Regions from separate parts of the Agrobacterium sp. 22-226-1 genome, predicted to be linked through region 1. Evidence: riboswitches for the same ligand, from Rfam matches in the RefSeq annotation. Region 1 holds a riboswitch; each other region holds the start of a gene.
The links. A riboswitch is a leader RNA that binds a small molecule or an ion and turns the genes downstream of it on or off. The one in region 1 is predicted to bind cobalamin.
Positions count from the first base shown of each region.

Region 2: another riboswitch for cobalamin. It lies ahead of ACQZ5K_RS05420 (ABC transporter substrate-binding protein); the one in region 1 lies ahead of bluB (5,6-dimethylbenzimidazole synthase).
Region 3: another riboswitch for cobalamin. It lies ahead of ACQZ5K_RS11505 (DUF1636 family protein); the one in region 1 lies ahead of bluB (5,6-dimethylbenzimidazole synthase).
Region 4: another riboswitch for cobalamin. It lies ahead of metE (5-methyltetrahydropteroyltriglutamate--homocysteine S-methyltransferase); the one in region 1 lies ahead of bluB (5,6-dimethylbenzimidazole synthase).

Region 1 covers NZ_JBNWCP010000003.1:382,867-386,971, forward strand. The annotation lists gene ACQZ5K_RS07625 (NADP-dependent malic enzyme) at 1-84, shown strand, start outside; gene ACQZ5K_RS07630 (DUF2865 domain-containing protein) at 221-1,324, shown strand; gene bluB (5,6-dimethylbenzimidazole synthase) at 1,519-2,235, opposite strand; cobalamin riboswitch at 2,313-2,495, opposite strand; gene ACQZ5K_RS07640 (TolB family protein) at 2,560-3,390, opposite strand; gene ACQZ5K_RS07645 (glyoxalase superfamily protein) at 3,583-3,960, shown strand.
Region 2 covers NZ_JBNWCP010000002.1:546,625-550,729, forward strand. The annotation lists gene ACQZ5K_RS05415 (FecCD family ABC transporter permease) at 1-399, opposite strand, end outside; gene ACQZ5K_RS05420 (ABC transporter substrate-binding protein) at 396-1,427, opposite strand; cobalamin riboswitch at 1,586-1,820, opposite strand; gene ACQZ5K_RS05425 (GNAT family N-acetyltransferase) at 1,860-2,735, opposite strand; gene argE (acetylornithine deacetylase) at 2,939-4,063, shown strand; gene ACQZ5K_RS05435 (2-hydroxyacid dehydrogenase) at 4,087-4,105, shown strand, end outside.
Region 3 covers NZ_JBNWCP010000005.1:289,311-293,415, reverse strand. The annotation lists gene ACQZ5K_RS11515 (cobyric acid synthase) at 1-1,051, opposite strand, end outside; gene cobO (cob(I)yrinic acid a,c-diamide adenosyltransferase) at 1,053-1,670, opposite strand; cobalamin riboswitch at 1,805-2,019, shown strand; gene ACQZ5K_RS11505 (DUF1636 family protein) at 2,141-2,566, shown strand; gene cobW (cobalamin biosynthesis protein CobW) at 2,563-3,600, shown strand; gene cobN (cobaltochelatase subunit CobN) at 3,604-4,105, shown strand, end outside.
Region 4 covers NZ_JBNWCP010000006.1:39,802-43,906, forward strand. The annotation lists gene metE (5-methyltetrahydropteroyltriglutamate--homocysteine S-methyltransferase) at 1-2,257, opposite strand, end outside; cobalamin riboswitch at 2,358-2,569, opposite strand; gene ACQZ5K_RS12105 (ATP-binding cassette domain-containing protein) at 2,631-3,413, opposite strand; gene ACQZ5K_RS12110 (sugar ABC transporter permease) at 3,432-4,105, opposite strand, start outside.

The sequences.
Region 1 (4,105 bases):
ATCCTGTCGCCCAGCGTCACCTCGCGCGGCGTGGTCAACATGGCGGCGTTTGCCGTGGTGCAGGCATCGCACCCTTCGGTGTGATAGAGGCCGCATTAACGCAATTTTGAACAGGCTGTTGCCGCATTGCGGCAACAGCTTATGTTATCTTCCCGAAACACGGATGTCGTGAAGTATAACGCCCCTGCCACTGGCCGGGGACATCGAACGGATCGAACAATTGACCCGCCGCAGCCGCATCATCGGCCTCCTGCTTCCCCTTGTTTTCCTCGCTCCGGCCGCCGCCTTCGCGGATCAGGTCTGTGATACGCTTTATGCGCAATTGCGCGAGCCGCCCCGCGTCATCGGCAATACGGCCGAGGTGCGGCGTTACGCCAATGCGCTCGCCCGCCAAAACATCGTCATCCGCAAGATCAGGAATGACCTGCGCGGCTATGGCTGCTCATCCGGCAGCGTCATCGTCTATGGCAATCCCAATGCCGGTATCTGCGCCGAGATCGGCGATGCGCTGGCGGAAGCGGAAAGCGAGCGCGACGCCATCATCCGTGACCGCGACGACGCCATGGCGGCCGCGCGTAACGACGACGGCGACATCAGGCGTCAGCGCATTCTCGCCGCCCTCGATGCCAATGGCTGCAACACCCTGCCGCAGACGGAAACGCAATTGCCGCCGCCTCCGGATGTGACGCGTTATCCCGACGCCTTTCGGCAGAACGGCGACGAGCCGGGACAGGCGGGGCTTTCGCCCTACCCCAACGCCGCCGCCGAGGGCGGGCTTCGCACACTCTGCGTGCGCACCTGCGACGGCTCGTTTTTCCCCATCGCGTCCAATGCCTCGCCGCTCGATTTCCGCGCCCAGGCGGAGCAGTGCGAGAAAATGTGTCCGGGCACCGAGACGGAGCTTTATTTCCACTCCATGACGGATCAGGAAACCGCCGATATGGTTTCGGCGGAAACAGGCAAACCCTACAGGGACCTGCCAACCGCCTTCGCCTACAGGAACGCCACGGCAAAAGCGCCGGGCTGCGCCTGCAACATGGCCGCCTATCACAAGGAAATGCAAAAGCAGGAAGAGGCCGCCCGGCCGCAGCCCGAAAAACCCTATTCCGGCATCACCACCATTCCATCACCGCAAGGTGACAAGACTGAGAAACCCGCCGAACAGCAACAGGCCGCCAAGCCGCCGGAACAGCCCGTTCCCGAACGCGACTATGACCCGAACGACAGCCGCGTCCGCGTCATAGGTCCGAAATTCCTGCCCGACCAGACAGGCCGGATCGACCTGAAGAACCCGGCTCTGAAGGGTATACAGCCGCAGCAGTGACATACATCGCGGAGCGAGCGGGCGCCGCTTGTTTCTTCTCCCCGAGTGGGAGAAGTCCGCGGCAGCGGGATGAGGGGGCTGCGTTAGCGATATTCGGAGAGCTTGCCCCCTCATCCGACCCTTCGGGCCACCTTCTCCCCGGCGGGGAGAAGAAATATGCGGCAACGTCCCGCCTTATTCACAGGTCTCCGCTTCTACACCCCGCCCCAACGGTTACGAAACACCAGTTCCTCCAGCGGCACGCGCTGCCGCCAGCCCTTCACCGCCAGTTCCGGCTCGTTATAGAGCGCATCGACACGCCCGAGGCAAAGCCAGGCAACGATTTCGATATGGTCGGGAATATCGAGAATGGTGCGAATGTCGCTGTCGTGGAAAATGCTCACCCAGCCGACGCCGATGCCTTCGGCGCGCGCCGCAAGCCAGAGATTCTGGATGGCGCAGACTGTGGAATAGACATCCGTGCGCGGATTATGGGTGCGGCCCAGCACCACCTTGCCGCCACGCGTCGGATCGCAGGTGACGCAGATGCTGAGCGGCGCCTTGCGGATGCCTTCAAGCTTGAGACTGCGATAAAGCGCCTGCTGCTCGCCCGTAAACATCGCCGCCGCCTCCTCATTGGCGCGGCTGAAGGCCACGAAGGCCGCCTGACGGATCGCGCCATCGGTGACGAGGGTGAAATTCCACGGCTGCATGAAACCGACCGAGGGCGCGGAATGGGCCGCCTTCAAAAGACGCTCCACCAGATCGTCCGGCAGCGGGTCCGGCAGAAACTGGTCGCGCACGTCGCGACGGGTCTCGATGGCACGGTAAATCGCCTCGCGTTCCTCACAGGAAAACGGGCGGGCGGGCGAGAGCGCATGATCGAACGAAATGGCGCCGGGCGGATTGCTCACGGACGAATCGGCTGGCATCGTTTATCCCCAACAATGCGAAGGCCGGGCGCAAATGCGCACCCCGCCTCGACAACAACCTGCCGCCGTCCGCGCGGTTCGGTCTATTTCGTCAGGCCGGTCTTCTGACTTGGCTTCATCCGCCCTTTTCGCCTTCCCGGATTGCTCCAGTGGCTTTAAAAAAAGAACGTCCGCCTCACAGCGCTGGGCACGTTCCGGTCTTTCACCGGATTCCCGATTCTCCCGCCGCATGGGCAGGCACCTAACAGGCAAGCTATGGGCAAAAAAGTTTGCGAATGCAAGCATCCTGCCGGCGGTGCGGCAATGTGGCCCGCCTCACCCCCATCATTCCACCGGGAAATACCTCACATAAGCGAACTCATCCCCATCCGGTGACCAGTTGGGCGAGTTCATCGTTCCCTGCCCGCCGAAAAGTTCGAACAGCGTCTCGGCATTGCCGCCATCCATGTCCATCAGCCGCACCCGCACATCAAGATCGCGCGGATGGTCGAAAACGTCTCCGTCATAGGAAACGAACACCACCTTGCCTCCCTTGGGAGACGGGTGCGGAAACCAGTCGCCATAAGGGCTGTCGGTGATGCGCTCGACGGCGGAGCCATCCACCCGCACGCGCCAGATCTGCATTCGCCCGGTGCGGCTGGAATTGAAATAGATCCACTCACCGTCTGACGAATAATCCGGCCCGTCATTGCGGCCCTCGCCGTGGGTCAGCCGCGTCTCGACGCCGCTTGTTATATCCATCGAATAGATATCGAAGACCTGATCGCGAATGCCGCAATAGGCAAAGCCCTTCCCATCCGGCGACCAGCCATGCCAGTAAGAGGGAAGATTTTTCGTCATCAGCCGTGGCGCGCCGCCCACCGAGGGCATGAGGTAGATGGCGCTCTTGCCAAATTCCACCTTGTCGGAAATGGCGTAAAGCGATCCATCCGGCGAAATACCGTGATCGTTGTTGCAGAGCGTGGCAAAGCCGGTATCGACCGTCTCCGGCGCGATATCACCGGCAAGAGACAGGCGGTAAAGCAGCCCTTCGCTGTTCAGCAGCAGATATTTTCCATCCGGCGACCAGTTCGGCGCTTCGAAGAGATCGGGCGTCTGCCACACCACCCGCATCTGCCGGGTGCGGATGTTGAAGATTTCGATGGAGCTGCGCATTCTGCCTCCCGGGCGTGTCCGTGTTCTCGCTCAAAGCACCCGGCAATACAGACATTCCGTTTGCATCCGCCATCGCCTCGATTATGATCCTAGGGCGGCAGGCACCGTCCTGCAAATTCAAACCGGAAAAAACGCCAGCGCTCCGGCACCGTCCGTGACCCTTGCCGTTTCTCCCAGATCCGAGGTTCCGCGATGAATACCATCGCCGATCACGGCATCCGCTTCGGCCGGATCGCCGCAATGCTTCCTGTCAAAAACATCGAAAAGGCCCACGATTTTTACGTTGGCGTGCTGGGCTTCGAAAAGACCTTCGAAAACGGCACCCCCGTCGGCTTCATGATCCTCAAACAGGGCAACGCCGAACTGCATCTGACATTGCAGCCCAGCCACAAGGCAGCACCCTTCAACGTGGCGCATATGATGGTGAGCGATGTGGATGCGCTGCATGCGCTCTGCAAGAGTCAGGGCTTGCGCATCATCAAGGGCCTGCAGGACAAGGATTACGGCCTGCGCGCCTTTGTGTTTGAAGACCCGGATGGCAACCGCATCGATGTGGGGCAGGTTATTTGAGATGAGCGAACGGCGCGGGGTTTTCTCCGCGCCGCTTGCTTAAACACGAAGGCTTGTTGTGGACCGAGCGCATGCCACTTGTTTCTTCTCCCCGCCGGGGAGAAGTCCGCGGCAGCGGGATGAGGGGGCAAGGGCAGTGAGTTAT
Region 2 (4,105 bases), on a different contig from region 1:
AAGCGCCCCGGCCGGCATCGTCAGGAACCCCGCTCCGAAGCCAAGCAGCGCGACAGCGACGGCACCGGTGGAGGCGCCGGCGGAAATGCCGAGAATATAAGGATCGGCAAGCGGATTGCGCAAAAGCGATTGCAGCACCGCCCCGGCGAGCGCCAAAGAAGCGCCGCAACAGGCGGCGACGACGGCGCGGCTGAGACGGTAACTCCAGACAATGCCCTCATCCAGCGGTTCCAGCGGATAGGCCGCATGGAAGACGCGGTTGGCGATTGTTTTCGCCACGACGTCGAAAGGAATGGCGGTCTCGCCGATGGCCGCCCCGGCCATCAGCGCGACGAGCAGCAGGGCGAGCGCGGCAAAAGCCAGCCCTGCCCTGCCAAGATGGATGGAAAGGCCGTTCACTTGGCGAGGCCGGCAGCCGAAATCGCCTCGGCCAGCGTTTCGATGCCTTCAATGGTGCGAATGGTCGGGTTCATCGCCTGCGCGTCCATCTCGAACACATGTCCTTCCTTGACGGCGGGCATGATACTGGCCACGGGATCGGTGGCGAGGAACTTCAATTTAACGGCCACATCGTCAGCCGGGAAACGGCGGCGATCCATCTTGCCGGCGACGATGATTGACGGATTTGCCTTGGCGATGGTTTCCCAGCCGACCGTCGGCCATTCTTCATCGCTTTCAATGACGTTCTTTAAGCCCAGCGCGGACATGATGTAGCCGGGAGCGCCATTGCGGCCGGCCACATAGGGATCGATATCCAGCTCGGCGCTGGAGAACCAGAAGACAGCCGAAAGCTTGCCGTTGGCGGAGGCGATCTTGGCGCGGGCGGCTTCCTCACGCTTCTTCAGGTCGGCAACGACCTCTTCACCGCGATCCTGCACGTTGAAGATTTTGGCAAGATCGCGGATTTCCTGGTAGATCAGATCCATGGTGAAGACGGTGTTGCGCACGCCGTCGCCGCCGCCGGAATTGTCCTTGCCCATGCAATCGGCGGGCGAGGTATAAACGGGAACGCCAAGCTCGGCGAACTGCGCCGGTGTTCCGACAACGCCTTCCGGGCCGATCTGCCACTGGAACTGCGTCGTCACGAGGTCCGGCTTCTTGCCGATGACCGCCTCGAAGCTCGGATCATTGTCAGCCAGCCGCTCGACCCTGGCATTGGCCTCCTCGTAGCCCTTCAGAACCGGACCGATCCACAGTGCCGTGCCAACCACTTTGTCGGCGAGGCCAAGAAGATAAAGAACCTCTGTCGTGCTCTGGCCGACGGACACGGTGCGGGCGGGCGCCTGCTTGAAGGTGATCTCCTGACCGCAGCTGTTGATCGTCAGGGGATAGGTGGTTTCGGCAGCATTGGCGCCGGCGACAGGCAAAACTGCAAGCGCAGCGGCCAGAAAGCCGGCATGGACCGGCAGGCGTCTAGAATGAAACATGTGTTCTCCAGTCGAAAGTAAATCTTATTCCAGAGCAGCAGGCGTCAGAACGCGCAGCAACAGCGGGACGTCTTGTACGGAGAACGGCAATAGGACGCAAACGAAATGTTATGAAATAACATTACAATCTCCTCCTCCGGGCTTCCCCGCCCGTAACGATGGTTTATATTTCGACGGCAGGTCTCCTGGCTCACGGATTTGCGTCACTCATCTGCCTTCCCGCATTCCGGAGAATACAGTGGCATGACGCCTTGAAGCGTCACTGGGATGAACGACAATCCGCTTACAGTTGCGGGGGCAGCCACGGCATTGGGCGAAAAAGATCGCCCGCACCATGTTCCCTATTAATCCCTTCGCCTTTCGGCTGCAGGAACCGTCGCTTTCTCACATAAGGGGCAAGAGGCGGGGCGTCAATTGTGATAGTGCCGCACCTCAGCACAAAGACGGGCCTGCCAGGGCGAAAATCTTTGCGGAACCGGAGCCTGCCGGTTGCGGCGCGCCTTTCGACATGGTGGTGAGCGTTTCGATCACCACCAGCCCGGATTGCGCCAGGAACTCGGTCAGAAGACCGCTATCCCGCACGGCATCGAGACGGACAAGCTGATCGTCGAGATCGGAAAAATGTCGCCTCACCAACGCAATCGCATCCGCCTCGTCACCGGCGACGACCGGGCCGACAATATGGCCCCGGCCCGCTGCACGCCGCAATGCAAAGGCGGCAAGACGATCGGCCTCGAACAGGCCGTAACCCGCATTTTCCCGGAGAAGGCGTTGCAGGACGCCCCGGCGCGAAACACCGAAAGCAGCCCGATCCAGATCCGCCACGGCGGACAAATGATCCTCGGACAGCGGCTCGATTCTCTGTTTTCTTCCAAGCGTCGGCATCTCGGCAGGGCAGCGCGCCTTGCCGCGTAGGAGATGTACTTTTTCCGTATCTCCGGCAAAACCCAGCCGTGCGAAAAGCCGTCGCGAGGCTTCCGTGGCGTTCAACCGCAGGGCGTCAGGGTAACCCGCAATGAGTTGGCCCACCAGCCATGGTGCAACGCCCTGCCCCTGCAAACGGGGGGAAACGATGACCATGCCAACCGTCGCGAAAGCCTCATCATAGGGAAACAGCATTGCCGTTGCGACAACGCGATCGATTTCGTCAAGCGCGGCAAGGCCGACGCCGCACTGCCGCAGGAAACGCCATTCGTTCGCGTGATATCGCCATCCGACAGCCATGGACAAAGCATGCAGATGATCGGCCTCCACATCGGCGATATCCACTGTCCGCAACTCGAAACTATCGACTTTGAGCAGCTCCATGACAAACGGCTCTCATTCCCTCCGGCGCGGAACCTTGATCCCGGCAGCCCAGCTCACGACATCCGAAGATAACCAGCCTCGTCAGCAGGAATTTTCCGAAAGCGCTGGAAGGACACAACAATCTACTGAAATCACCCGTATTTCAGCAGATAAACGCCGCAGGCCGCTCTAAGCTTTTCGGCGTTGAAGCGACGGAGACAGCCATGAACGCAATCGACATTCTGGAGCGTCTTGTCGGCTTCCCGTCGGTGGTCGGAACCGCCAATGGCGACATCGCCGGATGGATCGCCGATTATCTGGAAAGCCACGGCGCGAAAGTATCGCTGCTTGCCGGCCCGGAGGGCGACCGCGCCAATCTCTTTGCCAGCTTCGGCCCGACCGATGCCAGCGGATACATCCTGTCCGGCCATATGGATGTGGTGCCTGCCGGTGAGCCGGAATGGTCCTCCGATCCCTTTACGCTGAGAACCGAAGGCGAGCGTCTCTACGGACGCGGAACCACCGACATGAAAGGGTTTCTGGCCGCGGTTCTCGCCGCAGCACCGGCATTTTCACGCATGGCGCTGAAGCGGCCCGTTCATATCGCCTTTTCCTATGACGAGGAGGCGGGCTGCCGCGGCGTTCCGCATCTCATTGCCCGATTGCCGGAACTATGCGCAAAACCGGCGGGCGCGATCATCGGCGAACCGAGCAATCTGCGCGCCGTGCGCGCCCACAAGGGCAAGGCCGCCGCACGCATCACCATTCGCGGCCGCTCCGGCCATTCCTCGCGGCCAGATCAGGGCGTGAACGCCATTCATCTGATGACCGGCATCATGGCAAAGGCGGTCGAGACAGCACAGGCTCTCACCCAGGGGCCTTTCGAAGCGACATTCGAGCCGCCCTATTCTTCCCTGCAGATCGGCAGGGTGAAAGGCGGACAGGCGATCAATATCATCCCCAATCTCTGTGCCATCGAACTGGAGGCGCGGGCGATTGCTGGTGTATCGCCGGTCGCCCTGCTCCAGCCGGTGCGCGACCGTGTCGAAGCGCTCGCCGCCGAGGGCATCGACATAGAATGGACGCCGATGAGCGATTATCCGGCGCTGTCCCTTGCCGCCGATGCACCCCTCGTGAAGCTTCTGGAAGAGTTGACCGGCGCGCCCTGCATCGCCGCCGTCAGCTATGGCACGGAGGCCGGGCTTTTTCAGGCGGCCGGCATCGACGCCATCATCTGCGGCCCGGGCGATATCGGCCGCGCCCACAAGCCGGACGAATTCATAACGGCCGGCGAACTTTCGGCCTGCCAGTCAATGCTGGAAACACTGGCGAACCGCTGCACGGTTTAAACCTTCGGAACCACGGATTTCAGATGACTTTCTTCTTCAATT
Region 3 (4,105 bases), on a different contig from region 1:
TGCCGTCAGGATCGGCAACGGTTTTTCCAAGCATCTGGTATCCGCCGCAGAGGCCCAGAACATGGCCGCCGCGTCTCACATGTGCCTTGATATCAATGTCCAGACCGGCATTTTTCAGAACGGCGAGGTCGGCGATAGTGGATTTTGAGCCACACAGCAGGATCAGCCGGCAATCGGCTGGAATGGTTTCGCCCGCCCGCACGCGGATCAGTTCGATATCCGGTTCCATGTCCAGTGGATCGAGATCATCGAAATTGGAAATATGCGGCAGGATCGGCACGGCGATACGGATTTTCGCGTCAGGTTTCCGCTCAGCGGGGCCGGAAAGCCCGAGAGCATCCTCTGCAGGCAATTGTGCGGCGTCGGCAAAATGCGGCAGAAGCCCGATGGAGGCCCAGCCGGTTTTTTCAGCAATTATCCGCATGCCGTCCGAAAACAGGGCCGGATCGCCGCGAAAGCGATTGACGATGAAACCTTCGATCATCGCCGCGTCTTCAGCTTCGAGCACGGCTTTGGTGCCGACGAGGCTGGCGATGACGCCGCCCCGGTCGATATCGCCGATCAGGATCACAGGCGCGTCCGCAGCTCTGGCAAAACCCATATTGGCGATGTCATTGGCACGCAGGTTGATTTCCGAGGCGCTGCCGGCCCCTTCCACCAGCACCAGATCGGCCTGTTGTTTCAGGCGGTCGAAGCTTTCCAGCACACGCGGCATCAGCCCGGCCTTCATCTGCTGATAATCGGCCGCTTTGGCATTGCCGGCGATCTTGCCCTGCACCACCACCTGTGCGCCGGTCTCGCTCTGTGGCTTCAGGAGCACCGGGTTCATATGCACGGAAAGCGGTACGCCCGCCGCCCGAGCCTGCAGCGCCTGCGCGCGGCCAATCTCGCCGCCATCGGCGGTGACCGCCGCATTGTTCGACATGTTCTGCGGTTTGAACGGCATGACGGACAGGCCGCGCCTGACGAAGGCACGGGCAAGGCCGGCCACCATCAGCGATTTGCCGACATCCGAGCCGGTTCCCTGAAACATCAGCACGCGTGCAGCCATATCAGAATTCTATCCCTGCCTGCGCCTTTACGCCCGCCTTGAAGTGATGTTTCACGAGGGTCATTTCCGTCACCATATCGGCCGCGTCGATGAGAGGTTGCTTGGCGTTGCGGCCGGTAACGACGACATGCAGATCGGGCCTGCGGCTGGAAAGCGTTTCGACCACCTCTTCCAGCGGCAGGTAATCGTAGCGGAGCGCGATGTTCAGCTCATCGAGGATCAGCAGGCCGATGGTCTCATCCGCCATCAGGACCTTGGCTTCTTCCCAGGCCTTTGCCGCCGCCGCGACGTCGCGTTTCAAATCCTGCGTGTCCCAGGTGAACCCCTCGCCCATGGTGCGCCACACGACCCTGTCGCCAAACAAAGTCAGCGCCTGCTGTTCTCCCGTCGACCATGCACCCTTGATGAATTGAACGACGCCCACCCGCCGCCCGGTGCCGAGCATGCGCAGGGCAAGGCCGAAAGCGGCGGTGGATTTGCCCTTGCCGGGACCGGTATTGATCATCAGCAGACCTTTTTCGATGGTCTTTTCCGCAACCTCGGCGTCCTGCACCGTCTTGCGATTGACCATTTTCTGCCGGTGACGTTCGGCTTCGCTGTCGCTGATGTCGCGTGTCATCGCGTTTTCCTTTTCATCCAGCGGCGCGGGACCCGATGCCCCCGCCATTCGGAGCGGCGACTATACCCAATTTGCCGCACCCGGCAATGTGCGGGCCACAGGGCCGCGGCATTGACCCCCACGCCTGTTCAGCCTAAGGGTAACGGACTGACGGTCTTTTCCCGGCAACGGGAAAAGCTAAGAGGGAACACGGTTCCAGCCCGACTACCGGGTCATTCCGTGGCTGCCCCCGCAACTGTAAGCGGTAAGCCCGCACCGTAAAGCCACTGGACACCTCAACGGGTTCGGGAAGGCGGTGTCAGGGTGTAAAGCCGCGAGCCAGGAGACCTGCCGTTTCAGGAAAAACGTCTGCCGGGCGGGGTGCTCCGGTCAGTCGGTTAGATCGAACATCCGGTTTGCGCCTGTCCGCATGCCGTTTTCGACATCCGCACCCCCAGAGATTTTTTGCAAGGCGCGGGAAACGATACGGTTTGGATATTTCAGCGACATCTTCATGTGCAGGCGGAAACACGCAGGATGAAACGGCGTCCGGCGTGACCGTTTTCGTTTGCAGAAGCTGTCGTGATGAAGCCGACCCCAATGCCGAACCGCGCCCCGGTTCGCGTCTCGCCGATGCCGTCATCGCAAAGGCGGAGGAAACGGGTGTCACCGTTCGTTCCGTCAACTGCCTCGCCAATTGCAAGCGCGGGCTTAGCGCCGTGCTGCGCAGCGCCAATAGCTGGTCCTATGTTTTTGGCGGGCTGACGACCGGTGACGCGGAAGATTTGCTGACCGGTGCACGGCTGCTGGCTGCCGCCCCCGACGGCCTGATGCCCTGGCGCGGTCGCCCCGAACCCTTAAAGCGCGGCCTGGTGGCGCGCATTCCCCCATTCGATTTTACTGAGGAGAGATCATGAGCACCCTTCTGGACCGCGTTCCCTGCACCATCGTCACCGGCTTTCTGGGGGCTGGCAAAACCACGCTGCTGCGCGGCCTTCTCGAAAAGCTGGACGGCAAGCGGCTGGCGATCATCGTCAACGAATTCGGCGATATCGGCATCGATGGCGAGATTCTCAAAGGTTGCGGTATTGAAAGCTGCCCGGAAGAAAACATCGTCGAACTGGCCAATGGCTGCATCTGCTGCACGGTGGCGGATGATTTCCAGCCCGCCATCGAACAGATTCTGAGCCGCCAGCCGAAGGTGGAGCATATCCTCATCGAAACCTCCGGCCTCGCCCTGCCGAAGCCGCTGGTGCAGGCCTTCCAGTGGCCGGCGATCAAGAGCCGCGTGACGGTGGATGCCGTCGTGGCCGTGGTGGATGGCGCCGCCCTTGCCGAAGGGCAGGTGGCGCACGACATGGAAGCGCTCGCCGCCCAGCGGGCCAATGACGAGGCGCTCGATCACGATGACCCGGTCGAAGAGGTTTTCGAGGATCAGGTCGCCTGCGCCGATCTTATCGTGCTGACCAAGGCCGATCTTCTTGACGATGCCGGCCTCAACAAGGCCAAGGCGCATGTTCTCGAACATCTGCCGAAGGCGGCAAAGATCGTTGTGGCCTCCAATGGCGCCATCGACCCCGCCGTGCTGATCGGTCTTGGCCTTGCGGTGGAAGAGGATATCGAAAACCGCCGTACCCACCATGACGGTGAACTCGACCACGAGCATGACGATTTCGACAGCTTCGTCATCGATCTGCCGGCCGTGACTGACCCGGAAGCGCTGGCAGCCCGTATCGCCGAGACGGCGGCTGCGGAAAATGTCCTGCGCATCAAGGGCTTCATCGAGGTTTCCGCAAAGCCGATGCGCCTGCAGGTGCAGGCTGTGGGCAGCCGCGTCAACCATTATTACGACCGGCCCTGGGCTGCGGGTGAGGAACGCCGCAGCCGCCTCGTCGTCATCGGCGAAAAGGGTATCAACCGCGAAAAGATCGAACAGATGCTGGCCGCCTGACCTATGCATATTCTCGCCACCACATCCTCGTCTCTGGACGACCTGATCGAGCCGGTTGATCTCAACCAGCCCCGGTCGGATGTGGTGGTACTGTCTTTTTCGGCAAGCGATCTGGCCGGGCTGGAACAGGCCTGGCGGCGAACAGAGAGTGCGCTCCCCTCCCTGTCAGCCGCCAACCTCTCCGAGCTTCGACATCCCATGTCGGTCGATCTCTGGATCGAAAAGACGGCGGAACATGCCAGGGTTATTCTTATCCGGATTCTCGGCGGTGCGGAACGCTGGCGTTACGGCGTCGATCAGCTTTCCATTCTTGCGCGCAGGCGCTGCATCAAGCTTCTGCTTTTGCCGGGTGAGTGCAGCGAAAGGGACGAGAAACTCGAAGCGGCCTCGACCGTCGATCGGCGGATTTTGGCCTCGGTCCTCTCCTTCTTCCGTGAGGGCGGGCAGGAGAATATGGACCGGCTTGCCCTTGGTCTCGCCGCTCTTGCAAGGGGCGAGGCATGGC
Region 4 (4,105 bases), on a different contig from region 1:
AATCCGGATTGATCCAGAGCTGCCGGTCGTCAAGCCGCTCTCGCGCCAGCGCCAGAAGATCGACCATTTCTCCAACCGCCGGCACACGGGGCGAATGGATGTCGTAAACGCCGGGACCGATCTGGTTCGGGTATTTGTAGGTCCGAAACGCATCCAGCAGTTCCATCTTCGAACGCGAGGTCTCGATGGAGATCACGTCGGCGTCCATGGCAGCAATGGCATCGATGATCTGGTTGAATTCGGAATAGCACATATGGGTGTGAACCTGTGTGCGGTCGCCCACACCGCTGGAGCAAATGCGGAAGCATTCCACCGCCCAGCCGAGATAATCCTGCCAGTCCCGGTGCCGAAGCGGCAGTCCTTCACGAAGAGCTGCCTCATCGATCTGGATCATCTGCGCACCGGCTGCTTCGAGATCATTGACCTCATCGCGGATGGCGAGCGCGATCTGGCGGCATGTCAGGCTTCTGGCGATATCGTCGCGGACGAAGGACCAGTTGAGGATCGTCACCGGCCCGGTCAGCATGCCCTTGACGGGTTTGTCGGTGAGCGACTGGGAATATTCCCACCAGCGAACCGTCATCGCTTTTGGGCGCGACACATCGCCGAAAATGATGGGCGGGCGCACATAACGCGAGCCGTAACTCTGCACCCATGCATGCTGGGTGAAAGCGAAACCGGAAAGCTGTTCGCCGAAATATTGCACCATGTCATTGCGCTCGAACTCGCCGTGCACGAGAACGTCGAGACCGATTTCCTCCTGCCAGCGAATGGTCGCTTCGGTTTCCTTCTGCAGGAATTTTTCATATTGCGCATCCGTCAGCGCGCCCTTGGAATGTGCCGATCTGGCCTTGCGCACCTCCGTCGTCTGCGGGAAGGAGCCGATGGTCGTCGTCGGGAAAAGCGGCAGCGCAATGGCCTGCGATTGCACTTTCTGCCGCTCGGCAAACGGGCTCACCCGCTTCCTGTCGGCCTCGCCAATCGTCGCAATACGCTTCTGCACGGCGACGTCCGTTACCTTCGGCGAGGATGCACGCGCGGCAACCGCCTTGGAGGCAGCCTCCAGTTCCGTCGCGACAGCAGCCTTGCCCTCACCGAGAGCCCTGCCGAGCGTGGCAAGTTCGCCGAGCTTCTGGGTGGCGAAGGAAAGCCAGCTTTTGAGATCGGCATCGAGGCCGGTTTCCAGTTCGAGATCGACCGGGACATGCAGCAGCGAGCAGGACGGCGCGATCTGAAACGCCGCCGCACCGCGTGCCGCGATCACCGGTTCCAATCGGGTAATGATTGCAGCGAGATCAGCGCGCCAGATGTTGCGGCCGTCGATGACACCCAGCGACAGGACGCGATTTTCCGGCAACGCCTTCAACGCCGTCTCCAGTGCATCGGGCGCTCGCACCAGATCGATATGAAGGCCGGTGACCGGAAGCGATGCGACGACTTCGAGATTGTCCTCAGGCCCACCGAAATAGGTGGCGAGCAGGATTTTCAGATCCGGCGCGGCCTTCGACAAAGCCCGATAGGCTATAGCCAGCGCGTGACGCTCCCCCTTGGAAAGATCGAGCACGGCGACCGGCTCGTCGATCTGCACCCAGTCCGCACCGACCGCGCGCAGGCGTCGCAGCAGCTCTTCATAGACGGGCAGCAACCTTGCCAGCAGATCGAGAGGCTTGAAGGCTGCCTCGCGCGCCTTGGCAAGCTTCAGGAACGTGACCGGGCCGAGAATGACCGGGCGCGTGTGAATGCCGAGCGCCTTCGCCTCAAGGAAGTGGTCGACCGGCTTTTGCGAGGTGAGCACGAAATGCTGATCCTCTGAAACCTCCGGCACCATGTAGTGATAGTTGGTGTCGAACCATTTGGTCATTTCCAGCGCCGGAACACCCTGTGCGTGATGGGAATGTCCTTCATGCGCATGGTCGCAACCTGCATGGCCTTCGCTTTGGCTGCCGCGCGCCGTGGCGAAATAGGTCGACAGGGGAACCTCTCCGTCCGTCCATCCGTAGAGGGATGGAATGGCGCCCACCATCACGGCCGTATCGAGGACATGATCATAGAAGGAAAAATCGTTGGAGGGGATGTGGGTGATCCCCTTCTCACGCTGAAGCGCCCAGTTTTCGGCGCGCAGCCGGGTGGCGGTTTCGCGCAGCTCCGTCTCGGAAATCTTGCCGGACCAGAAGCCTTCAAGCGCGAACTTCAGTTCGCGATGGCGTCCGATCCTCGGAAAACCGAGCGATGCGACTGGAATTGTCTTGTTTGGCATTGTCATACCCCATTTGGTTGTGGGGGCATGGGTAAAGCGGACGCGTGCAGGCCCGGCCTGTGCCGGACCATTGCAGCAACCACCGGGACACCCCGCCCGTGGACGTTATTTTGTCCTGGCAGGTCTCCTGGCTTACGGGTCGTCGCCTTTGTCCGTCTTCCCGGGGTTTACCCCAGTGACGTTTTGGACAAAGGCTCGCCGCTTACAGTTGCGGGGGCAGCTCCGGTCTTGCCGATCGTCGGCGCACCGGATTCCCTCTTAGCTCCGGGATCGAACAAACAAGCCCGGAGAACCATGACACCCGCATTTCTCACCACGGGCGTCACGATGTCAATAGACATAAAGAAATCTTTATATCTTTATTTCATTGAGTTCAGAGCGCGACCGCACCCGGCCCCGGCACCGCACCGGCCGGCACTTTGCCCAGAATGATCATGCCAAGCACCTCGTCCTTGGTGACATCCTGCGTGCGGGCATGGCCCACCACCTTGCCGTTCTTCATCACGAAGACCCGGTCGGCCAGATCGAAGACGTCGTGAATATCGTGGCTGATGAGGAAGATGCCGATGCCCTGCCGTTTCAGCTCCTTGACGAGATCGCCCACCTGCGCCGTTTCCTGCGGTCCGAGTGCTGCCGTCGGCTCGTCCATGATGAGGATGCGGGCATCGAACAGAATGGCGCGGGCGATGGCGACGGATTGCCGCTGGCCGCCCGAAAGCGCCTTCACCGGTTCCTTGAACCGCCGGAAATTGGGGTTGAGACGCCCCATGACCTCGCGGGCCGAGGCTTCCATGGCGACATCGTCAAGCGTGCCCCATTTCGTCTTCAGCTCGCGGCCGAGATAAAGATTGGCGGCCGCATCGACATTGTCGGCCACGGCCAGCGTCTGGTAGATGGTTTCGATGCCGTATTTCTTGGCGTCGCGCGGATTGCGGATATCCGCATCCTCGCCGTTGATGAGAATATCGCCGCCATCGCGCCGATAGGCGCCGGAGAGGATTTTGATAAGGGTCGATTTGCCCGCGCCGTTGTGGCCGAGAAGGGCGACCACCTCACCGGGGAAAAGATCGACAGAGGCGTTTTCCACCGCATGGATACCGCCAAAGGAAATGGAAATATTGCGCATTTCCACGAGGGGCGTGACTTGGTCCGTCATAGGAGTTCTCCTCGGTTCTTACTTGGCGCGGGCGCGGTAGATGGTGTCGAGCCAGACGGCGACGACCAGAACCACACCGACGACGATGCGCTGGAAGGGCGTATCGATGCCCACCAGCACCATGCCGGATTGCAGCGACTGCATGACGAGCGCGCCGAGCATCGCGCCCGCTATGGTTCCGACACCACCGGCAAGCGAGGTGCCGCCGATGACGGCCGCCGCGATGGTGTAAAGCTCGTCCAGCTCGCCCTGGGCATTGGTGGCGGCATTGAGGCGGGCGGTCGAGATGGCCGCCGCGATGGCGCACAGAACGCCCATCAGCGTGAAGATTTTCACCGTCACCCAGCGGGTCTTGATGCCGGCGAGTTCGGCCGCTTCCGGATTGCCACCGATGGCGAAGACATAACGTCCGAAGCGCAGCCGTGTGGCGATGAAGGTCATGACCGCACCCACGGCGAGCGCCATCAGCACCGGAATGGCGATGCCATGCGAAATGAACAGACCGCCTTCAGGCCAGGCGATGCCATTGGCATCGGCATAGTTGCGGGCGATGTTGACCGGCCATGGATAGCTGTTGACCACCGCCACGAAACCGATGACGACAAGGCAGCCGAGCGCGGCCAGAAAATATTCCGCCCAGACGGGCCGCAACGGAAAGCCGAAACGGCGGCGCTGATGGCGGGAATTCAGGA